3 regions of the Bradyrhizobium sp. CB3481 genome follow, and region 2 is predicted to be linked to each of the others. Evidence: predicted binding sites of a transcription regulator. Region 2 holds the regulator's gene; each other region holds the start of a gene.
What was found. The regulator LexA, encoded in region 2, represses DNA repair genes until DNA is damaged. The targets are predictions, from matches to a motif close to TGTTCNNNNTGTGTTCNG.

Region 1 (7,500 bases), 3.8 Mb from region 2:
GCGATCTGGTGGCCTTCATCGAGGTCAAGGCGCGCGCCAGCCTTGACGACGCCGCCTACGCCGTCACGCCACGCCAGCAAGGGCGCATTATCAACGCCGCCCAGGCCTGGCTGATGGCGCATCCCGACCATGCCGAATTTGAGCTGCGATTTGACGCCATCCTGATTGCGCCGCGGCGCCTGCCACGCCATCTGTTAGCGGCATTCGACGCCAGCCCGTAAAAGACCCCTCCAGAGACCCGGATCTTCCCATGAAACTGAATGTCGCCGTCCAGATGGACCCCATCGCGCGCATCAACATCCGCGGCGATTCGACCTTCGCCCTGATGCTGGAAGCGCAAAAGCGCGGCCATGGGCTTTTCTATTTCACGCCGGACCAGCTATCGCTGCGCGGCGAGGAGTTGGTGGCGCCGGTGCAGGCGGTGACCGTGCGAGACGAGGCCGGCAACCATTTCACTCTCGGAGAGCCCAAGCGCCAGCCGCTGAACGCCTTCGACGTCATCCTGCTGCGGCAGGAGCCGCCGTTCGACATCGCCTACATCACCTCGACGCATTTGCTGGAACGAATCCATCCGAGGACGCTGGTCGTGAACGATCCCGCCAGCGTGCGCAACGCGCCGGAAAAGATGTTCGTGCTGAACTTTCCTCAGCTGATGCCGCCGACGCTGATCTCGCGCGACCTCGACGAAATCAATTCGTTCCGCGCTGAGCATGGCGCGGTCGTCATGAAGCCGCTGCACGGCCATGGCGGCGCGGCGGTGTTCCGCGTGATGCCGCAGGACATGAATTTCGGCTCGCTGTTCGACATGTTCTCGGTCACCTTCCGCGAGCCCTGGGTGATCCAGCGCTTCCTGCCCGAGGTGAAGGATGGCGACAAGCGCATCATCCTGGTCGACGGCGAGTTCGCCGGCGCCGTCAACCGCGTGCCGGCGCCCGACGATCTCCGTTCCAACATGGTGCGCGGCGGCGCCGCGCAGGCGACCGAACTCTCACCGCGCGAGCGCGAGATTTGCGACACGCTCGGACCTGCGCTGCGCGAACGTGGACTGTTGTTCGTCGGCATCGACGTGATCGACGGCAACCTCACCGAGATCAACGTGACATGCCCGACCGGCATCCGCGCCATCCAGCGCCTCAACGGCCCGGATGTGGCGGCAAAGATCTGGGACACCATCGAGAAGAAGCGTGGCGGGAAATAATTTCCTCTCGCGACTTCCGATCCGTTCATGATGGAACCGGCAAGGCGAGCTGCGGCGCCGTTCCGTGGAGCCCGCGGAAGCGGCTTGCCATGCACTCCCTTCTTCCACCATCATGCGGCCACTGTTTGGGCAAGACTGCAGGGAGCGCTGCCGGATGGTCGACCGGCCACCTTCGGATGACATTGGACGGAAAAGGAATCGCCAATGACCTCCACGCCACCTCCGAAACCGACTGAAGCGCAGGATCCCCCAGTCGCAGGCGACGACGAGCGCCTTGCGCAGGCCCACGAACAGATCAAGCGCGCCGATGAACAGCTCACGCGTTTGACGGAGCAGCTTGCGCGCATGGAGCGCGACGCCACGCGTCCGTCCTCGGCCCGTCCGGCTCCGCAACCGAATTCGGCCAAACCTGCAGTCCAATTGCCGGCGATCTTACCTGTCCAGCCATCACCGTCAGGAAAGCCCTCGCTGCAAATCATCTTTGGCCTGGCGCTGGCGGCATGCGTCGTTGTCGCGACCCTGGTTTGGCAGCTAGCCTATGACGATGCGACACGGTCGGCGCCCCAGCTCGCTTCGTCGCCGTCCGCATCGCCGCCGGAGGACCGGGCATCACCCGCCCAGGCCGCGCCATCAATTGTTCAGATGGCCGCGGCGGAGCCTGCACCGCCGCAAGCCTCAGCCCCGCAAGCACCCTCACCGCCAGATTCACAGCCGCAGGCACCAACCTTGGCGCAGGCCGCAGCCCCGCAGGAGGCCTCGCCGCCGGCCGCCACGCCGTCCCCCGATCAGGCACAGCTCCTGCAAACCATCTCGCGCAACCTTGCCGATCTCGAGCGCAACATCGAGCAGCTAAAGTCGAACCAGCAACAAATGGTCAGCGACAATGCAAAGGCCATTGCGGAGCTCAAGGCGAGCCAGGAAGAGATGAAGCGCGCGCTCGCAAAAGCCTCCGATCAGGCCGCGCCGAGGGTGTCCCCGCCTGCGACGCAGCCCGCTCCCAGCGTGCGCAGGCCGGAGCGGCCACGACCGCAAGCAAGATCGCGGCCCCGATACCCCAGGGAATGGCTCTACGACGACGATTGGTAGCCGCGCGGTCGCGCAGCTGGCCTGACGTCGCGCAAAAAAATCTGGGATACCATCGAGAACAAACGCATCGCCAACTGACCCCGCACCGCGTCATCGCATTTTCACATCCCTGCCGCGCCTTCTCCTCCCACTTGCCAATTTTGGCAGGCGGGCGCAGCCTGTAGCTGCGGATGAATCTGTCCGGGCATAAAACTGCAATACATAAAATTAGTGGAGGGAAGAGGCATGACGACGAATCTTTCGCGACGGTCTTTGCTTGCGCTTGGCGCCGGTTTCGGCGCTTCAACGATGCTCGGTGGCAGTGCGCTGGCCAAGGCGCCCAAACTCAACACCCAGACGCCCTATTGGCACCGCTTCACCGTTGGTGATGCAGAAGTCACCGTTGTCTCCGACGGCCCGCTTCCGCTCGGCGACCCCTCCGGCACCTTCACCGGCGTGCCGAAGGAGGAAGTGAAGAAGATGCTCGTCGACAATTTCATGAATCCCGACAATGTCGTGCTGGAGCAGAACTCGCCGGTCATCAACACCGGCGACAAGCTGGTGTTGTTCGACACCGGCATGGGCACATCAAAGGCGTTCGGGCCTACGACCGGCCAGCAGCAGAAGAACCTTGCTGCCGCCGGCATCAAGGCTTCCGACATCGACGCCGTCGTCTGCACCCACGCCCATATCGACCATATCGGGGGCCTCGTCGGGGCGGACGACAAGCCGCTCTTCCCCAACGCGCAGGTCTATATTTCACAGGCCGATTACGACTACTGGACCGACGAGAGTAAGCTCGGCAGCCCGTTAAAGGACTTCGTGATCCATGCGCGCAAGAACCTGCTGCCGGTGAAGGATCGCCTGGTGTTCATCAAGGACGGCCAGGAATTCCTGCCCGGAATCCAGGCGATCGCCGCGCCCGGACACACCGTTGGCCACACCATCTTCATGGTGAGCTCGGCGGGCAAATCGTTCTGCTTCCTTGGCGACCTCACGCACCATTCGGTGCTGCTGATGGAGAAGCCGCGAATGGAATTCTCCTATGACACCGATCCGAAGCAATCTGCGGCGTCGCGGGTGAAGCTGCTTGACATGGTGGCTGCCAACAAGATCCCGGTGATGGCCTACCACTTCGCCTGGCCAGGATACGGCCACGTCGCCAAGAACGGCGATGGCTTCCGCTATTATCCCGAGCCGATGAACATGCAGCTTTGAGATAAAGTGTCCGGGGCCGGCGCTCAGACCGGCTCCGGATCATCACGATGCCGTCATGCGCGCGGCTTGCAGGCTGCGTCGAGCGTTGAATGGGCGTACCGTAGAAACGATCGCCGATGACCGGAATTGGTTTCCTTTAGGCGAGCGAAACACCGTGAGACTGGCTGCAAAGGCAACATGAGCGTCAGGCCGCAGGACCAGCAGGCGCCCAAACCGAAATACAGAGCCGTCTCGACCGCTTGGCAGCCAGTATGGAGGCCCAGCAAATGACCAAAGACTTCGTAGCCATTGGCGCTGGCATGCTCATCGTGGGGTTGGGAATATGGAGCTTTCAGCACGATCCGCAAAACACGCGACCTGCGGAGATGCAGGTACGCATTCTCGCCGACGACCCGGCGCTGAAACACGTTTCGGAAAATAGCCCCTACATGCGAACGGAGCGCTGAACACAATCAGCGCTGACTGCCTGCGTTGACGATCCGTAGTTGTGCCGGGCAGGCCAGCGCCTTGCCGCCGCGCGTTTCTTTGCACCTATGTTCTCCTATTGTTCTTGACTTATCCTCCGGTTCCCCGCTACCTTCGATTGCGTCACGAGGGGCAGCATGGTTGCGCGGGTATCTACGGTAGCCTTTGAAGGGATCGAGGCCCGCGCGGTCGACGTACAGGTGCAGGTCGCGCCGGGGTTGCCGGCCTTTGCGATCGTGGGTCTGCCCGACAAGGCGGTATCGGAAGCGCGGGAGCGGGTGCGCTCGGCGCTGATTGCCTCGGGACTGGCGCTGCCGGCGCGGCGGATCACGGTCAACCTCGCCCCGGCCGATCTGCCGAAGGAAGGCAGCCATTATGATCTGCCCATCGCGCTCGGGCTGATGGCGGCAATCGGCGCTATCCCGCCGGATGCGCTGAACGGTTTTACCGTGCTCGGCGAGCTCGGGCTCGACGGCTCGATCGCGCCTGTCGCAGGCGTGTTGCCGGCTGCGATCGGCGCCAACGCGCGCGAGGAAGGATTGATCTGCCCCGCCGCCTGCGGCACGGAAGCGGCGTGGGCGAGCCCCGACATCGAGATCATCGCGGCGAAATCGCTGATCCAGATCGCCAACCACTTTAAAGGCACGCAGGTGCTGTCGCGCCCGCAGCCGAAAGTGCACGAGGCGGAAGCGACGCATCTCGACCTCAGAGACATCAAGGGCCAGGAAAGCGCCAAGCGCGCGCTGGAGATCGCCGCGGCCGGCGGACATCATTTGCTGATGATCGGCTCGCCCGGCGCCGGCAAGTCGATGCTGGCGGCGCGGCTGCCCTCGATCCTGCCGCCGCTGTCGCCGTCGGAGCTTCTGGAAGTCTCGATGATCGCTTCCGTCGCCGGCGAAATCCGCGACGGCGCACTCACTGCGCGGCGCCCGTTCCGCAGCCCGCATCATTCCGCCAGCATGGCTGCGCTGACCGGCGGCGGCCTGCGTGCGAGGCCCGGCGAGATTTCGCTGGCGCATCAGGGTGTCTTGTTTCTCGACGAGCTGCCGGAGTTCGATCCGCGCGTGCTGGATTCGCTGCGCCAGCCGTTGGAGAACGGCGAGGTCTCGGTCTCCCGCGCCAACCACCGCGTCACCTACCCGGCGCGCTTCATGCTGGTCGCCGCGATGAACCCGTGCCGCTGCGGCCAGGCCTATGATCCCGGCTATTCCTGCAGGCGCGCACCGGTCGAGCGCTGCACCGCCGATTACCTGATGCGCATCTCCGGCCCGCTGATGGACCGCATCGATCTGCGCATCGAGGTCCCGGCGGTGACCGCCGCGGACCTGATCCTGCCGCCGCCGTCCGAAGGTTCGGCAGAAGTCGCAGCCCGCGTCGCCGCCGCCCGCGATATCCAGCTTGCGCGCTATGCGGCGGCCGGCATGCCGCAGATCCGCACCAATGCCGAAGCGCCGGCCTCTCTACTGGAGACGATCGCGCAGCCCGATGCGCAGGGACAAAAGCTGCTGCGCGATGCGGCCGAAACCATGAAGCTCACCGCACGCGGATACCATCGCGTGCTGCGCGTCGCGCGCACGCTCGCCGATCTCGACGGTGCGGAAAAAATCGGCCGGCTGCATCTGGCCGAAGCGCTTTCGTATCGCGCACTCGCCGAGGATTTGCGGCGAGCGGCATAACGCGTCGCAACGTCAACCAGCTGGGCCGGCTCTTCGCGCAGCCGCGTCATATCGAAACGTCGTTAAACAAGCGAAGCCTTTGCCTTTCTTTCGTTGATTCAGATCAACCCTCTGTTCCCGCGCAGCAGCTAAGGTGAATTCGGGAGGCGTGCACATTTCCTGCAACGGCGCAGGCGTGGCACGCGTCTCTGATCACATGACAACAACGCGAACGGCAATGCGGCCGCCGGGGGAACCGGCACGGCCGAATTGATGGGTTCGCTTCTGAGGCGACAGTTCGGGATATGCTCGACACGTCAGTTAAGCAGAATGCGCCGCCGGAAAGGTCCGGCACGGTCGGCCGGCGCGCCGAGCTCTTGGTGTTCGGCATCATCGCCGCTTTCATCTGGCCCATCGTCGCCGTCGGCGTGGTCGGCGGCTACGGCTTCCTCGTCTGGATGACGCAACTGATCCTGGGACCGCCCGGTCCCCCCGGCCATTGAGGCCGCCATGGAAAGCCCGGGCCCCTCGCGCCGCGCCCTGTTTCGCGGTCAATTCCTCACCAAACCGGTCGCGCTGATCGGCGACGGCTGCCTCGCCGAAGCCGGCATCTTCTGCCGTTCCTGTGGCGATGCCTGTCCGACTTCTGCCATTCGCTTCCGTCCTCGTATCGGACTGCCGCCGCAGGCCGTCGTCAATGAGGCAGCCTGCACCGGCTGCGGCGAATGCGTCACCGCCTGTCCGGGCGAGGCGATCACGCTCGGCGCCGCGCGTCATGGAGAAGCTTCATGACGGCGGACGCCACCATCCACATCTCAAGCGCGGTGGTGTCGGTGCTGCCGGAACGGCGCGATGAGGTGCTGCGCGCGCTTGCCGCGCTGCCGGACCTCGAGATCCATCAACGCGACGCCAGGAAGATCGTCATCGTGATGGAAGCGTCCGAGAGCGGCATCATCGGCACGCGTCTCGCCGAAATCGCATGCTGGCAGGGCGTCCTGTCGGCCAACATGGTGTTCGAGCAGGTCGAAAGATCCGCCGATATCGGAGACTAGAACATGTCACTGTCGCGACGCGAATTGTTGAAGGCGCAGGCCGCCGCCGTGGCCGCTGCAGCCGCCGGCATCGCTGCCCCTGCGGCCGCGCAACCGGTGCCGGGCGGCATCGGATCGCTGGAAATCAAATGGTCGAAAGCGCCATGCCGATTCTGCGGCACCGGCTGTGGCGTGATGGTCGGCGTCAAGGACAACAAGGTGGTCGCCACCCATGGCGACACGCTCGCTGAGGTCAATCGCGGGCTGAATTGCATCAAGGGATATTTCCTTTCCAAGATCATGTACGGCGCCGACCGCCTGACCACGCCGCTGCTGCGCAAGAAGGGCGGCGTGTTCGATAAGAACGGCGAGCTGACCCCGGTATCCTGGGAGGAGGCCTTCGACGTCATGGCGGCGCAGGTCAAGAAGGTGCTGAAGGAGAAGGGTCCGAACGCGATCGGCATGTTCGGCTCGGGGCAGTGGACGGTGTTCGAAGGCTATGCCGCCACCAAGCTGATGCGGGCCGGCTTCCGCTCCAACAACCTCGATCCGAACGCGCGCCATTGCATGGCCTCGGCAGCGGTTGCTTTCATGCGCACCTTCGGCATGGACGAGCCGATGGGCTGCTATGACGATTTCGAAGCCGCCGACGCCTTCGTGCTGTGGGGCTCCAACATGGCCGAGATGCATCCGATCTTGTGGACGCGTCTCACCGATCGCCGGCTGAGCCAGTCGCATGTCAAGGTCGCGGTGCTCTCGACCTTCACCAACCGCAGCTCCGACCTCGCCGATATCCCGATCGTGTTCAAGCCGGGCACGGATCTGGCGATTCTGAACTACATCGCCAACCACATCATCACGACCGGGC
Region 2 (7,500 bases):
CACCGCGCGGGCCGCGCTGTGGGGCGGCCGCGAGCTCACCATGCTGCTGCTGGCCTCCCTGGTGGCCGGGCTTGCCACCATGCCCTACGCGGCCTTTCACTTTCACCGGGTGACGCCCTACGGCGTTCTCGCCAACCTCGCGGCGATGCCGGTGGTGTCGGCTATCGTGATGCCGGCGGGCCTGCTCGGCCTCGTCGCCATGCCGTTCGGTTTCGATCGGCTGTTCTGGGCGATCATGGGTTTTGGCATCGACTGGATGATCGCGGTCACGCAATGGGTCGCGGCCTTGCCCGGCGCGGTCGGCCGCGTGCCGGCCTTCGGCATCGGCCCGCTGGTCGCGGCGAGCTTTGGCATCATCCTGCTCGGCCTGCTCCGCACGCCGCTGCGCTGGTCCGGCGCCGCATTGGTGCTTGTGGCGGCCATGTGGGCGGCGCGGGTGACGCCGCCGGACATCCTGATTTCCGCCGACGGCCGCCATGTCGGCGTTCGCGGTCAGGACGGCCGGCTGCATATGATGCACGCGGTGAAGGGCTCGCAGGATACGTTTCTCCTGAAGGAGTGGCTGGCGGCGGATGCGGATGCGCGCACCGTGGCCGATCCCTCGCTCACATCAGGCGTATCATGCGACGATTCCGGCTGCGTCGTGCCATCCGCCGGCGGCGCGCTGGTCGCGCAGGCGTTCCGGCCGGAAGCCTTTGCGGACGATTGCGAGCGCACGGCGCTGATCGTGACGCTGCGGCAGGCGCCAGCCGCCTGCGAGGCTTCCGTCATCGACGGCGGGCGATTGCGGCGCCAGGGCGCGATGGCGCTCCGGCGAAGCCGGGAGGGGCTTGCTGTCGAGGCGGTCAAGCCGCGCGGCATCGATCGGCCCTGGTCGCCAGCCGCAGCCGAGGACGGCGAGGCGGGCGCCGCGGTGCTGGCGCCACGCGTGCCGGCGCGTGCCGTCGATGCGACGCCGGCGGAGGCAGACCTTCAGGCGGAGGAATAGACGACGTTCAGTGCCCGTCGTGCGGAGGGCTTACCGGTATCTCGAACGCGCCGAGGTGAAATTCCTCCGGTGCGTCGGGGTCCGACGGCAGGTTGACCAGTGTGAACGAGGCGTCAGGGAATTGCTGCCAGATCGCGAGATCGTCGGCCGTGACCGTGAGCCAGCCATAGCGGAACATGTAGCGTCCCGGCTCGGTGACGCGTCCGGCTCTTTGCCATGTAACCTTGTTGACCACCGACTGCCCCTCGGCGCCGATTTTCCAGGCAATATAATATCACGTGATCCGCCGATTTGAACCGGCGGATCACGTGCGCGCGGCGTTTAGCCGGTCACGATGGAAGCGGCCGGAGGCGCTTCGACGGCCTTCGGGGCACGCTCGCCGCCGGTCTGGACCACCGGCAATTGCAGCACGGTCGCCCGCTGGCCTTCGCAAAGCTGCGTCACCAGCACGTGACTGCCATCGGGAAATTCGATCGCGTCATGGTGACGGTCGGCCACTTCGGGCTCGATCTGATTGAACTTGCCGACCCGCCACTCGGTGGTTCGCGTCCAGATCCAGCGGTTATCGTATCTGACGTCCTCGGCGAACGCCAGTTCGGTGCCGGGAAGCATGCAGACCGCCACTGCAGGCTCACGCTCTGACGCAAAGCCGCGGGTCGATGTACCGCGGAAGGTCGTGGTAACGAGCGTCTCGCCGACCCGGGCAGGGCGCGTCGCCACGGCGTGCAGGCTATAGTCACACATCGGATGGCTCCCTCGTTAGAGATAGCTGACCCGTGTCTGGAAGGAGGCACAGGCCTCTATCACAGTGGACTTTATCGTAGTGAAATTGGCAGAAGCATTTTCTTGGTTCTGGGCAATTCTGCGACGGGCCTACTGCGACCAAATCACAAGCGCGCTAGCGCGGCTTTTGTTCCTTCACGCAGCAAAAAACCCCGGCCGAAGGCCGGGGCTGGTATTGTCGCCGCGATGTACGCAAACCGACAGATCAATATTGAAAGATCAGTATTTGCGGTACAGCCCGATCAGCTTGCCCTGAATGCGGACCCGGTTGGGCGGCAGGATGCGGACTTCATAGGCGGCGTTGGCCGGCTCGAGCGCTATCGAGGCGCCGCGGCGGCGGAAGCGTTTTAGCGTCGCTTCCTCCTCGTCGATCAGCGCCACCACGATGTCGCCGGTGTCGGCGGTCTCATTGCGCTGGATCAGCGCCATGTCGCCATCGAGAATGCCGGCATCCACCATGGAATCGCCGCGCACTTCGAGCGCGTAATGTTCGCCGGAGCCGAGCATGTCAGGCGGCACGCTGATGGTGTGGCTGCGGGTCTGCAGCGCCTCGATCGGCGTACCGGCGGCGATCCGGCCCATGACGGGTACGGCGACCGGGCGATTGCCGTCGTCCTCGGCGACAGGCGGGGTCGAGGCGCGCTTGCCGAGCGTGCCTTCGATAACGCTCGGCGTGAAGCCACGGCGTCCGTTGCCGGCGGCGGCGAGCTCGGGCAGCTTGATGACTTCGATGGCGCGGGCGCGGTTGGGCAGGCGGCGGATGAAGCCACGCTCCTCCAGCGCCGTAATCAGCCGGTGGATTCCGGATTTCGAGCGTAGGTCGAGCGCATCCTTCATCTCGTCGAAGGAGGGCGGCACGCCGGCCTCTTTCAGCCGTTCATTGATGAAACGCAGAAGTTCGTACTGTTTGCGCGTAAGCATCGCGAGCAATCCCCCGGTTTGGCATCGTCCTTCGGTCTCGAATTTCAGGGCCCAGATCGCGGGAGTCCCCAAACTCCCAACCATAGACACTAGCACTCGAAACAAATCATGAACGGACACTATATGTTCGATATGTGTTCCGCAACCACTTAATTTCAGGTGAACGCATTGCGACAGCGGCCCGAAGCGCCATCTAGGGCGTCACTCCGGCAGGCGTAAGAGCTCGCAACGCGACCCCTTCACGGCAGCCGGCGCGAATGGCGGACGTATCACAAGTGCCCGTGCCGCAGCGAGATTCCCGAGCAGCGAGGAGTCCTGGTGGGTGACCGGCACGGCGGTCAGCGTGCCATCCTCGCGCTCTTCGAGACGGGCGCGGAGATAATCTTCGCGCTGGTCGTTGGCGGCAAGGTCGCGGCCCAAAACGGCGCTTTCCCTGACGTGATGGACGTGGTCGCGGCCCGATAATGCGCGAATCAGCGGCACCAGGAACAGGAAGCCGCAGACATAGGAGGAGACGGGATTGCCGGGCAGGCCGATCACCCGCATTGCGCCGAGCCTGCCATGCATCATCGGCTTGCCCGGCCGCATCGCGATCCGCCAAAAAGCCATCGTCGTCCCTTCGGCCTCGAGCGATCGCTTGACGAGGTCGTGGTCGCCGACCGAGGCGCCGCCCATGGTGATCAGGACGTCCGCTCCTGCCTCGCTAGCGCGGCGGATGCCTGCCGTGGTGGCCTCGACGGTGTCGGCGGCGACCCCGAGATCGATGACCTCGGCGCCCTCGTCCTCGGCCAGCGCCCGCAACGCATAACCGTTGGAATAGACGATCTGGCCGGGTCCGGGCGTCGTACCCGGCATCACCAGTTCGTCGCCGGTGGCGAGCATCGCGATTTTCGGTCGGCGGTGCACGGCGACTTGCGGATAGTTCATGCCGGCGGCGAGCGACAGGTCGCGGTCGGTGAGGCGGCGCCCACGCTTCAGCAGCACGTCACCCTCGCGGAAATCGACGCCGGCAGCGCGGATATGCCGCCCCGGGGCGGCGGCTTCGGTGATGGTGATATGATCGCCGTCGACCGCCGTGTCTTCCTGGATGATGACGGCGTCGGCCCCGTCAGGGATCACGCCGCCGGTGAATATCCGCACCGCTTCGCCTTGGCCGACCTTCCGTTCGAACGGGCGGCCGGCAGCGACCTCGCCGATCACTTTCAGCCGGGCGGAGAGATCGGCGGCGTCAGCGGCGCGCACCGCATAGCCGTCCATCGCCGACATCGCCTCAGGCGGCTGGGTCCGCCGTGCCGCGACGTCGCGCGCCAGCACGCGATGATGGGCGGCTTCGAGCGCGACCATTTCCTCGGGTAGCGGATCGGCGCCACTGAGGATCGCGGATAAGGCATCGGCAACCGGCATCAAGGCCACGGGCAGACCTCCTTATATTCCAAGTGCGGTCAATGCCCTTGCCACGTCATCCGTCGATGTCACGTGGATGGCAGAAAGGCCGCGCGCCCGCGCGCCTTCGATATTGGCGGCTGAATCGTCGAAGAACAGAATCCGCGACGCCGGCACGCCGATCGCTCTTATCACATGATCATAGGCTTCGGCGTCCGGTTTGCGCAAACCGATCGTCGAGGACAGGAATATCTCGCGGAAATGACTGAGCAACTCCGCATAGGCCTGCGAGAAATGCGCGACATGGGCCGGATTGGTGTTGGAAAAAGCATAGAGCGGCATCCGCCGAGCCGCACCGGCCAGAAGCGGCGCGATGCCGGGCATCTCGCCGGTGAAGATCGCGTTCCAACCCTCCAGGAACTGGGCGTCCGTGATGGCGATGCCGAGCGACTGGCGCAGGTTTGCAAAGAACGCGGCGTCGTCGATCCGGCCGATCTCGTGGTGCTTGAAACTGTCGTCGACAATGAAGCGCGCGGCGAGGTCGTTGGGCGTGCAGCCCGCATGGCCTGCCCAGCACGCCATCACGCGGTCGAGGCTGATATCGAGCACGACACGGCCGAGGTCGAACAATAGGACGTCGGCGGAATTGGGCGCTGGCGGAGAATTCATGGCAGTCGTTTACAAAACTGGCCGGGCATGGGCAACGGGCGGGCTGATTTCCGCGCGATCCGGCATTTAAGCCGCTGCATGAGCTGTGCTATGCGTTAGGTCAAAACAGGGAGCGGTGCATGAATATCCCAGGCAGAATTTTGAGCGCTGTGGCTGGACTGGCGCTACTGGCCGGACCGGCCTTGGCACAAAAGGGCCCGGCCAGATATGGCGAGGAGGACAAACCCAAGACGCCGGCCGAAATCGCCGCCGAGAAGGAGGCCGAGAAGGCCTACCAGAGATCGCTCGGTAACATTCCCCAGCAGCAGAAGAGCGACCCCTGGGGAACGATGCGCGGCGACAGCGCGCCGCCGAAAGCCGCCGCCAAGACCCTCGCCAAGCCCAAATCCGCCGAAGGCGCGGCAAAGTAAGAAGACACTTCCCGGCGCCATGCCGGGACAATGATGTCCAAAGGCCAGGGAAGCCACCGATGACGGAAACGCTGCTGTTTTCCCCGATGACGATCCGCGGCGTCACGCTGAAGAACCGCATCGTGGTGCCGCCGATGCATCAATATTCGGCGGTGAAGGGCTTTCCGACCGACTGGCATCTGATGAACGCCGGCAAGTTCGCCGCCGGCGGCGCCGGCCTGGTCGTGGTGGAATCGACCAAGGTCGAGCGGCGCGGTTGCGGCACAGTCGGCGATCTCGGCATCTGGGACGACAAGTTCATAGAGCCGCTCGGCCGCCTCGTCACTTTCATCAAGCAGCAGAACGCGGTCGCCGGCATCCAGCTCGGCCATTCCGGCCGCAAGGCGCGCGCGACGCGGCCTTGGGAGGGCGATCGGCCGCTGCAGCGGACCCCCGAGGTCGAGGATTGGGACGAGTGGGGCCCGGTGGCGCCGAGCGCGATTGCCCATAGCGAGCGCTGGCCGGCGCCGCGCGCGCTCGAGACAGGGGAAGTGAAGGATCTGGTGCAGACCTGGGGGCAGGCGGCGCGCCGCGCGCATGAGGCAGGGTTCGACGTGCTGGAGCTGCACGGCGCCCATGGCTACCTCGTGCATGAGTTCCTGTCGGAGCGCTCCAACCAGCGCAGCGACGAATATGGTGGTTCGGAAGCGGGCCGCATGCGCTTCCTGATCGAGGTGACGGAGGCCGTGCGCACGCATTGGCCCGACCACAAGCCGCTGTTCGTGCGTCTCTCGGTCGAGGACAATGCGGGCTGGGGACCGGAACAGAGCGTGCGGCTGGCAAAAATTCTCAAGGCGAAGGGCGTCGATGCAATCGACTGCTCCTCCGGCGGCATCACCGAAACGGCGCCGATCCTCGGCAAGGAAATCAAATACAGCTACCAGGTACCGCTGTCGGACCAGGTCCGGCGCCAGGCCGACATCATGACCATGGCGGTCGGCCTTATCATCCATGGCGACCAGGCCGAGCAGATCCTGCGGGACGGGCAGGCCGATCTGATCGCGGTCGGGCGGGAAATCCTCAACAATCCCAACTGGCCGATGGACGCGGCGCTGAAACTCGGCGTCGACGGCCCATTCCGCAACGTTCCGCCGCAATTCGGCTACTGGCTGGGCACCCGCGCCAAGCGCGGCTTCGGAACCAGCCCGTCGACGTGGCAAAAAGGGCTGCAGGAAGCCGGAAACGCCTCCTGAAAAACCCGTACTGCCCCGGCCGTGCGTGCCTTGATCCGACCAAAAAGCCATTGTGAGTTGGCGGTGCCGGGACAGGGGCGCCGATTCACCGGGATCGTGGGCGTCCGTTAGGGAAGGGACGCCCCCACATGCGCAGGAATTTCGCCTTTCTTCTCGGCACGGTGACGGGTGCGTGTCTGACCCTGGTCGTGGCCGGACCGCAAGGCGCCAACCTGGTGGCGGCGGCAAAGGCCGCAGCCCGTTCCGACACCTACAACCAGCTCAACCTGTTCGGCAGCGTGTTCGAGCGGATCAAGACCAGTTATGTCGAGAAGCCCGACGATTCCAAGCTGATGGAGGGCGCCATCAACGGCATGATCTCCGCGCTCGATCCTCATTCGCGCTACATGAATGAGAAGGGCTGGAGCGACATGCAGGAGACCACCCATGGCGAGTTCGGCGGGCTCGGCATCGAGGTCACGATGGAAGACGGCCTCGTCAAGGTGGTGACGCCGATCGACGATACGCCGGCGGCCAAGGCCGGCGTGCTGTCGGGTGACGTGATCACCCAGATCGACGACGAGGCGATCCAGGGCATGAGCCTCGAACAGGCGGTGAGCCGGATGAAGGGCCCCGCCAACAGCAAGATCCGGCTGAAGGTCCTGCGCAAGGGCGCCGCCGCGCCGATCGAGGTTGCCATCGTGCGCGAGATCATCCGGGTGCGGCCGGTCAAGTTCCGCACCGACGGCGGCGATATCGGCTACATCAGGATCACCCGTTTCAACGAGCAGACCACCGACGGCCTGAAGAAGGCGCTGGCCAACATCACAAGGGATATCCCGGCGGACAAGCTGGCCGGCTATGTCATCGACCTCCGCAACAATCCCGGCGGATTGCTTGATCAGGCGGTGTCGGTGTCGAGCGCCTTCATGAACCGCGGCGAGGTGGTCTCGACCCGCGGCCGTACCTCGGAGGAAACCCAGCGCTTCACTGCGCGCGGCGGCGATATCACCAAGGGCAAGCCGCTCGTCGTGCTGATCAATGGCGGCTCGGCCTCGGCTTCCGAGATCGTCGCCGGTGCGCTGCGCGACCACAAGCGCGCCACCCTGATCGGCACGCGCACCTTCGGCAAGGG
Region 3 (7,500 bases), 3.9 Mb from region 2:
GCCGGCGTTTCGGCCGTTGCCTCGGCGCTCGCCTCGACTGGCGGCGCTTCGGCAGCAACCGTTTCCACCGGCGGCGTCTCGGCGGTAACCGTCTCGACCACTTCCACCGGTTTCGGCGGCAATGGCGGACGGCGGTCCATGCGGTAGCCGAGCGCGCGCAAGATCGAGGCAAAGTCTTCGCCGGCCGATCCGGTCAGCGACGTCATCGCCTGCGTCACCACAAAGCCGCGGCCGTCGAACGCGCCGGCGGGCTTCTCGCCCGGCGAGGTCTCGCGCCACGCCAAAGCGGGACGAATGAGATCGGCGAGACGCTCCAGGATGTCGACGCGCACCGCGCGCTCGCCGCACTGGCGATAGCCGAGCACGCGATAGGCGTCACGATGCAGCGCCTTGTCGACCGGAAACGAGGTGCGTCCCGAGCTCGCCAGGTGCTGCGCGCCCGAGAGCGCGGACATGTCGACATTGTCCTGCTTCTCGGCCCACAAGAGCGACGCCAGCGCTCGCGCGGCGGGCTTTAGCAGCGCGGGGAAATAGATGTGGTAGGCGCCGAAGCGCACGCCGTATTTTCGCAAGGTCGCGCGCGAGGTCTGATCGAGATCCTTCATCTCGCTGGCGATCTTCGAGCGCTCCAAAACGCCGAGCGCCTCGACGAGCTGGAACGCGATGCCGCGGCCGATACCGGTGATGTCCTCGGCCTTCGACAGGCCGAACAGCGGGCCCAGCAGCTTTTCGATATGCGTCTTCAGCCAGAGATCGAGCCGCGCCTGCACGGCCTCGCGCGGCGCGCCGGAGAGGCGCTCATCGGAGATGATCCTGATACGCGGATGCAGCGCATCGTCGGCGGCGACGAGCTTTGCCACCGCATCGCCGGTCCAGCGGATGGTACCGTCCGAGGTCAGCACGAACTGGTCGTCGGGAGCAGCGCCAAGCTTTGTCGCGCGCGCGTCGATCTCGCTGGCCAGCACCTGGCTCGCCGCGGCCTGTAGCGCCTTCGCGTCAGACCCCGCCTCCGCCGCATCGGGCGCAAAGGTAAATCCATCGAGCCGGCCGATCGTGTGGCCTTCAACAATCACTTCGCCGGTCTTGCCAATTTCCGTATTCAAAACTGAGTTCTCCCGCAGGCGGCGCATCAATACACTGGTCCGCCGGTCAACGAAACGCTCTGTTAAGCGTTCATGCAGCGCATCGGATAATTTATTTTCCACCTCGCGGGTGATCCCCTGCCAGTGGTCGGGGTCGGCCAGCCAGTCCGGGCGGTTGGCGACGAAGGTCCAGGTACGGATTTGCGCGATCCGGCCCGACAGCGTGTCGATATCGCCGGTAATGCGGTCGGCCTGGTCGACCTGGGCGGCGAACCATGCGTCAGGGATGTAGCCCTTTTTGATCAGGAATGCATAAAGCGTGGTCACCAGCTCGGCATGCGCCGCGGGCGCGATCTTGCGATAATCTGGGATCGCGCAGGCGTCCCACAGCCGCTCCACGGCGGCCTTGCCGTGGGCCATCTCCCTCACCTCGCCGTCGCGGGCGGCGTGATCGAGCACGCGCTGGTCCTCGGCGACCGGCGCGCGGGTCAGCGCCTCGTGCCCCGGCGGCAGCGCGAGCGAGACCTGCAGGCTGCCGAGCGAGGAGAAATCAAGCTTCGAATTCCGCCACTGCAGCATTTTGACGCTGTCGAAGGTGTGGTTCTGCAGCGCGTTCACCAGCTCCGGCTCGAACGGCGCGCAGCGGCCCGTGGTGCCAAAGGTGCCGTTGCGGGTGGCGCGCCCGGCGCGGCCGGCGATCTGCGCGAACTCGGCCGGCGTCAGCCGGCGGAACTGGTAGCCGTCATATTTGCGGTCGGAAGCAAACGCGACGTGATCGACGTCGAGGTTGAGGCCCATGCCGACCGCGTCGGTGGCGACGAGATAATCGACGTCGCCGTTCTGGAACATCGCGACCTGTGCATTTCTGGTGCGTGGGCTGAGCGATCCCAGCACCACGGCTGCGCCGCCATGCTGGCGGCGGATCAGTTCGGCGATCGCGTAGACTTCATCGGCCGAGAACGCGACGATCGCGGTTCGGCGCGGCTGGCGCGTGATCTTGCGGTCGCCCGCGAATTCGAGCTGCGACAGCCGTGGCCGCGTGATGATGGACGCGCCGGGCAAGAGACGCTCGATGATCGGGCGCATCGTCGCCGCGCCCAGCAGCAGCGTTTCGTCGCGGCCGCGGCGATGCAGGATGCGGTCGGTGAAGACGTGCCCGCGCTCCAGATCGGCGGCGATCTGGATTTCATCGACGGCCAGAAAAGAAACGTCGAGATCGCGCGGCATCGCCTCGACGGTCGAGACCCAGTAGCGCGGATTCTTCGGCTTGATCTTCTCCTCGCCGGTGACCAGCGCGACGCTCTCGACGCCTGCGCGGTCCACGATCTTGTTGTAGACCTCACGCGCGAGCAGGCGCAGCGGCAGGCCGATCACGCCGGACGAATGCCCCAGCATCCGCTCGATGGCGAGGTGCGTCTTGCCGGTGTTGGTCGGCCCGAGCACGGCAGTGACGCCCGCGCCGGGCGCGCGTTCGGAGGCGAACGAGGAAGGAGAGAAGGCCATTACGTGCAGGTGTTTCTTTGAAATCCGGCGCTTCCACCGTCATTGCGAGGAGCAACGCGACGAAGCAATCCATACTTTCTGCGGCCCGATGGATTGCTTCGCTTCGCTCGCAATGACGGGAAACTGTTTCACTTTGCGACGGTGATGCGGTCGCGGCTTAAGCTCTGGAACGAGTCTGGAACGAATCGCGTCCGAATCGCTGACTCCTACCGAAACCCGATACGTTCACCGCAACATCTCGCGCTGAAGCGCACAGGGAGGCACTAGATCAAGTTTGCACGGGCTCCACAAGCGGCGGTTTTGAGCTCGATTTCTTAAAGTCGTGTGTCGAATCAGAAGTGGCGAAGAGTCAACATGATTCATAGCGGTTGTGTTGCGCATCGGTGCCGCCTCAGGTGACGCCGCGTTCCCTCCCCCCTTGCGGGGGAGGGTTAGGGAGAGGGGTAGCGGCAACGGTGGTGCTCGTGGCTTACCCCTCTCCCCTACCCTCCCCCGCAAGGGGGGAGGGAGCGATAGAGTATCCGTCCCTCACTTTGCTTTCGCGATCATTCTCGCAACGCCGCTGTGCGGGCGGCTCGAAATCAATTCGTCTTCGCCACCCGCGGCGGTGCCGCTGATGTCACAAACGACGTCGCTTCCAGCATGGCGAGCCCCAACGGCGTCGGAATGCTCATTCGGAACGGAACCAGGATGCGGGTTCCCGCAATCGGCACGAAGGCGATTTCGATGCGCCGTTCGGTGGCGAGGTATTTGATGACCGGGCGGTCGGGGATGTAGCCGGCGACCGGGGTGAAATAGATGGCGCAGACCAGCGCCGGCCCGTGATAGCCGCGCTCGGCCTTCACCGTTTCCATGCGCTTGTAATCGAGTTTCAGATCATAGCGCAGGCGGCCGTCGAAGATCCCTGCGCCGGTGCGGCAGGAATCCGGCGACAGCACCTCGCCATTGCCAGGCACGCGCAGCATCGAGCCGGTCATCGGATCGAGCACGCCCTTGCGATGCGCCTCGGTGACGGGAATGCGGTCGGGATCAACCGGCGGTACCGGGTCGAACGAAAATTCCTTCACATTGCCGTTCGCCAGCGAGATCCGGATGGTCTCGGATTTCTTCTGCGTGGTGGTTGTCGCGGTGTAGTTGCTCGCCACCAGCGCGCCATTCACGATGCGTCCGACGCTCGCGCCGGAGCCGCTGCCGCCGGAAAACGCCTTCAACAGCCCCGCGGTGCCGCCTTGGGCGGAGGCGGAAAAGGTGTCGTCGCCGATTTCGATGGTCCAGGCGCCCTTGCCGACGGGAATGCCGGCCAGCGTCGCCTCATATTGCGCATCGAGCCGCCCCTGCGCGGAAGCTGCTTGCGGTGCCAGCGCCAGAAGCGCCGGGACGAACAGGCCGAAAACGAGCCCGAGCCTTGAAGAAGGCGCGAACGAAGAGACGGCGCGAGGCGTGGTCACCAATGAAAAGTCCCGGGGTCGGCGCGTGCTGATGTTCATTTAGGCAGAAATATCCGGCAAACAACGCGTGTTTTCGCGATAACCACGCAATTCCGACCTCTCCTGGCTGCCCGCCGCTATGCGGGATGGCTGGGGCCGACGGCACTCTCTCGAAAGCCATGGTGTCGGCGCGGATTGCGCCCTTTATATGGTCCCTTAAGTGACTGGAAGCCCTAGTAAACCAGCCGTTACAGCGGACGATACAAATCGCGTTTTCTGGCGCAGCACGCCCTCGGACTCGATCCGGAGGTGGACCTCCGGTTCGCGCCAGAGAAAACGCGTCAAAAACAGAGGCTTGGAACCGCGGCGGCCATGGTCCAAGCCACCCAACAAACCTTGACCTCGCGGCCGTCTCCCCCTATACACCCGCGGTTCCTGGAAATGGACGCGATTTTGGACCCCCCGCGCGCTGGCCGCGTGACACGCTTGGCTTTGGCGGGGATGGAAGAGGATTTTGACAATGTCCCGGCGCTGCGAACTGACGGCCAAGGGCCCCCAGGTGGGCCACAAGGTGAGCCACTCGAACATCAAGACCAAGCGGCGCTTCCTGCCGAACCTGACCAACGTCACCTTCATCTCGGACGCGCTCGGCCGCAACGTGCGCCTGCGCGTCTCGACCAACGCACTCAAGAGCGTCGACCACAATGGCGGCCTCGACGCCTACCTGCTCAAGGCCAAGGCCGACGTCCTCTCCCCCCGCGCCCTCGACCTGAAGCGCGCGATCGAGAAGAAGGTCGGCAAGCCCGCGTTCGTGAAGAAGGCGAGCTAAAGATTTAAGCTACATCGGCGGATTGAGTTTGGAGCGGCCGGGTCGGAAGACCCGGCCGTTTTTTTTTACTGATAGCTTTCCCATCCCGCACGTCTCGACACTTTATTAGGCAGAAGTTCGCGATTGCGCAGAAGTGCAACAAACCAACTGCGATGGTAAAGCAAGCATCAAAGCTGATACGCGGCATTGTGGATCATTTTCAATCTGCAGTAGTATTATAAGTAAGAACTTCTTGGCAAGGACACCGCCTCCGCCATCCAACCAACAGCACGAGCCATGCCTTCAGAGATGCATTTTGACGCGCTCAAGATCTACTATTACGTCATTCTAGAAACGGACGACCTCAAGGACGTCACTCTGCTGCAAGGCTTCTCGATTAGCTGGCCCTCAGTCGAATGGGCGCTGACTATGATTGCGCGACTGCCAGCAGATGTTCTCGAACCAACATCGAAGATAGATGACATAGTTGCCCAACGCATGGGCGGCTTTCGATCGCTTTGCTGGGCTCCACTAAACATCGGCGCTCTTGAAAGCTTGTCTACCAACGACCTTTCGCCCTTTGTCGTACTCTTCTCGGGCGAGCGCACTTGTGCGGCGCGTGTTCGCGCTTGGCAGGCACAACAGCAGCGCCCGGTGCTGCACATTTCGAACATCGATGTTCAAGAAGGAGTCACCCCAGCAGCTTTCACGATTGAAGTCTTGCGCGATTACTGCCTGCAGGCTCTTAATCAATCTCCGCAGTTATTTTCGGATGAGCAGAGAGCCGCGACGGAAACTGCGTTACCGCAATGGATGGAACCGCAATTCATTCCAAGCGGCCTCAAGCAGCAGGGACACAACGTAACAATTCCTAACTATCTCTCTCTCCTCCGATCGGGCCGCTCTGTCGAACCAGGGGAACACTTCATTGGCAGTACTGAGAAGGAGTATACTGACCTGATCCTGGAAACGGCCAAGGCCGTAATTGACGTTCGAGATCAGATAGGTTTTCAACCATTTCACGCGATGACGCTTTTGCGCCCAGCGCTAATCCTCGCCGAACCTGCTCTCTACAGGATTAACTACCGACCGATTGAGATCAAAGATCACGCTGAAGAAAGGATGGTTCGGCAAACGCTTCGACTCATCCAAAAGCAAAAGGGATTGCATAACTGGACCACAAATGAATTCGCTAGCGATCTACAAAATTCACCTGCATCACAAGCGATAAATCCACTCACGCGCGACCGAACTCCGAATTTTTGCGGCTGGGCTAAGTGTTCATGCCGCGCAGACGGCTTCCGCCGTTGTTCGACTATCTCCGGCGGTCAACCATGTCTTTCCCGCACTCTCTGCATATGCTCGAAGTGACCGATCACAAACACTCGCCGCTCGCCTGAAGGCGCGACGGCTGTTTAACTCGATTCAAGATGGGTTATGCGAAGCTTTAGGCAAGGAACGAATCACTTTTATCCAAGACATTGGCGGTCCTCTAAAGATTGTTGCAGATGCGCCGCTCGAGTGGCTGCCCGTTGGCAATCTTCCGCTTTGCTTGCGGTATGATTGCTCTCGCATCAATGCCACTCCAGGCAATATGCTCATGGCTCTACTGACTGAGCCTGTGACTATTACCTTTGAACCGCGGGATCTTCAGAAAGTTCTAGTTCTTAGTTCCTTTACAGATGATGATCCGCTCAAAGACATTTTGACCAGAGCAATAAACACCCTTCGAGAGCGATGGGATGGCAAAGTTGAGGTAATTTTCAAGAAGGCCACCACGCTCGACCACTTTGTTGAGGCCTTGAATAGTTACGATGGCCAGATCCTTATTTTTGATGGTCATGGAGCAGACAACGCAAGTGAGCCCATTGGAAAACTTGTCATAGGAGATGAGGCCATAGACGTTTGGAAGCTTCAGGGAAAAGTCCGAGTTCCTCCTATTGTGATTCTTAGCGCTTGTGACACGCACGGTCTCGACGCTTCCTCACATGCTACAGTGGGCAACGGCTTTTTGTTCCTTGGCGCTCGTACTGTCCTTGCCACGCTGCTTCCAGTGAATGCATTCCACTCAGCTTTATTTGTCGCGCGGCTCGTTTACCGGTTGGCAGACTTTATCCCAGCAGCCCTATCGGCGCGGAAACGCGTTCTAAATTGGACCGAAATTATCTCGGGAATGCTCCGCATGGCCTTCGCGAGCGAATTGCTCGATGAGCTTATCGGCCCCCCAGCCCCGGAAGGCTCACCGCGATCGAATCTTCAATTGGCGTCGAACGTGGATATAAATTTGAGACAAGAAGATTGGTATGGAAATCTCTTAGCAAATATCGCGCGAGAGCGAAATCAAGGCGTGGACATCATCGAAAGCAGGGCGAGCGCCATCACCGCACGTTGCGAATCTATCCGCTACATTCAGCTTGGAAATCCTGAAACCATCTTGGTGGATGATGGGTCCATCTTGAAGCAGGTGCAGCAAGCAGCGCGCAACTTTCACGACGACGGAGCGGAACATGCTTAAGTGCCGAACGAGGCGCTTAACCCCATACGACTATCTTCAGCCGTCCTGAGTGGCAATTCCACTACTGGGCGCTAGAACAAAAAAATAGCGTCCCACTTAAAGATTCGCGCAGTAACCGAGGCGACCGGAACCGAAGCCTTTTACGGTCCGGAATGGCCGTGGACG

Region 1: QA643_RS00880 (YifB family Mg chelatase-like AAA ATPase) is a predicted target of LexA. The motif match lies at 4,016-4,033, and genes of this name have one in related genera.
Region 3: QA643_RS37790 (helicase-related protein) is a predicted target of LexA. The motif match lies at 2,751-2,768, and genes of this name have one in related genera.

What each region holds. Positions count from the first base shown of each region.
Region 1 covers NZ_CP121647.1:184,021-191,520, forward strand. Annotated here, with positions in the region: gene QA643_RS00855 (YraN family protein) at 1-221, shown strand, start outside; gene gshB (glutathione synthase) at 251-1,198, shown strand; gene QA643_RS00865 (hypothetical protein) at 1,403-2,284, shown strand; gene QA643_RS00870 (MBL fold metallo-hydrolase) at 2,510-3,481, shown strand; gene QA643_RS00875 (hypothetical protein) at 3,748-3,927, shown strand; gene QA643_RS00880 (YifB family Mg chelatase-like AAA ATPase) at 4,084-5,622, shown strand; gene QA643_RS00885 (nitrate reductase) at 5,907-6,104, shown strand; gene QA643_RS00890 (4Fe-4S binding protein) at 6,112-6,393, shown strand; gene QA643_RS00895 (chaperone NapD) at 6,390-6,653, shown strand; gene napA (periplasmic nitrate reductase subunit alpha) at 6,657-7,500, shown strand, end outside.
Region 2 covers NZ_CP121647.1:3,952,102-3,959,601, forward strand. Annotated here, with positions in the region: gene QA643_RS19175 (ComEC/Rec2 family competence protein) at 1-988, shown strand, start outside; gene QA643_RS19180 (hypothetical protein) at 996-1,223, opposite strand; gene QA643_RS19185 (hypothetical protein) at 1,310-1,732, opposite strand; gene lexA (transcriptional repressor LexA) at 1,991-2,692, opposite strand; gene glp (gephyrin-like molybdotransferase Glp) at 2,894-4,105, opposite strand; gene QA643_RS19200 (HAD family phosphatase) at 4,118-4,744, opposite strand; gene QA643_RS19205 (hypothetical protein) at 4,864-5,154, shown strand; gene QA643_RS19210 (NADH:flavin oxidoreductase/NADH oxidase) at 5,214-6,386, shown strand; gene QA643_RS19215 (S41 family peptidase) at 6,515-7,500, shown strand, end outside.
Region 3 covers NZ_CP121647.1:7,848,685-7,856,184, forward strand. Annotated here, with positions in the region: gene QA643_RS37790 (helicase-related protein) at 1-2,585, opposite strand, end outside; gene QA643_RS37795 (DUF3108 domain-containing protein) at 3,167-4,033, opposite strand; gene rpmB (50S ribosomal protein L28) at 4,533-4,841, shown strand; gene QA643_RS37805 (hypothetical protein) at 5,118-6,191, shown strand; gene QA643_RS37810 (CHAT domain-containing protein) at 6,421-7,335, shown strand.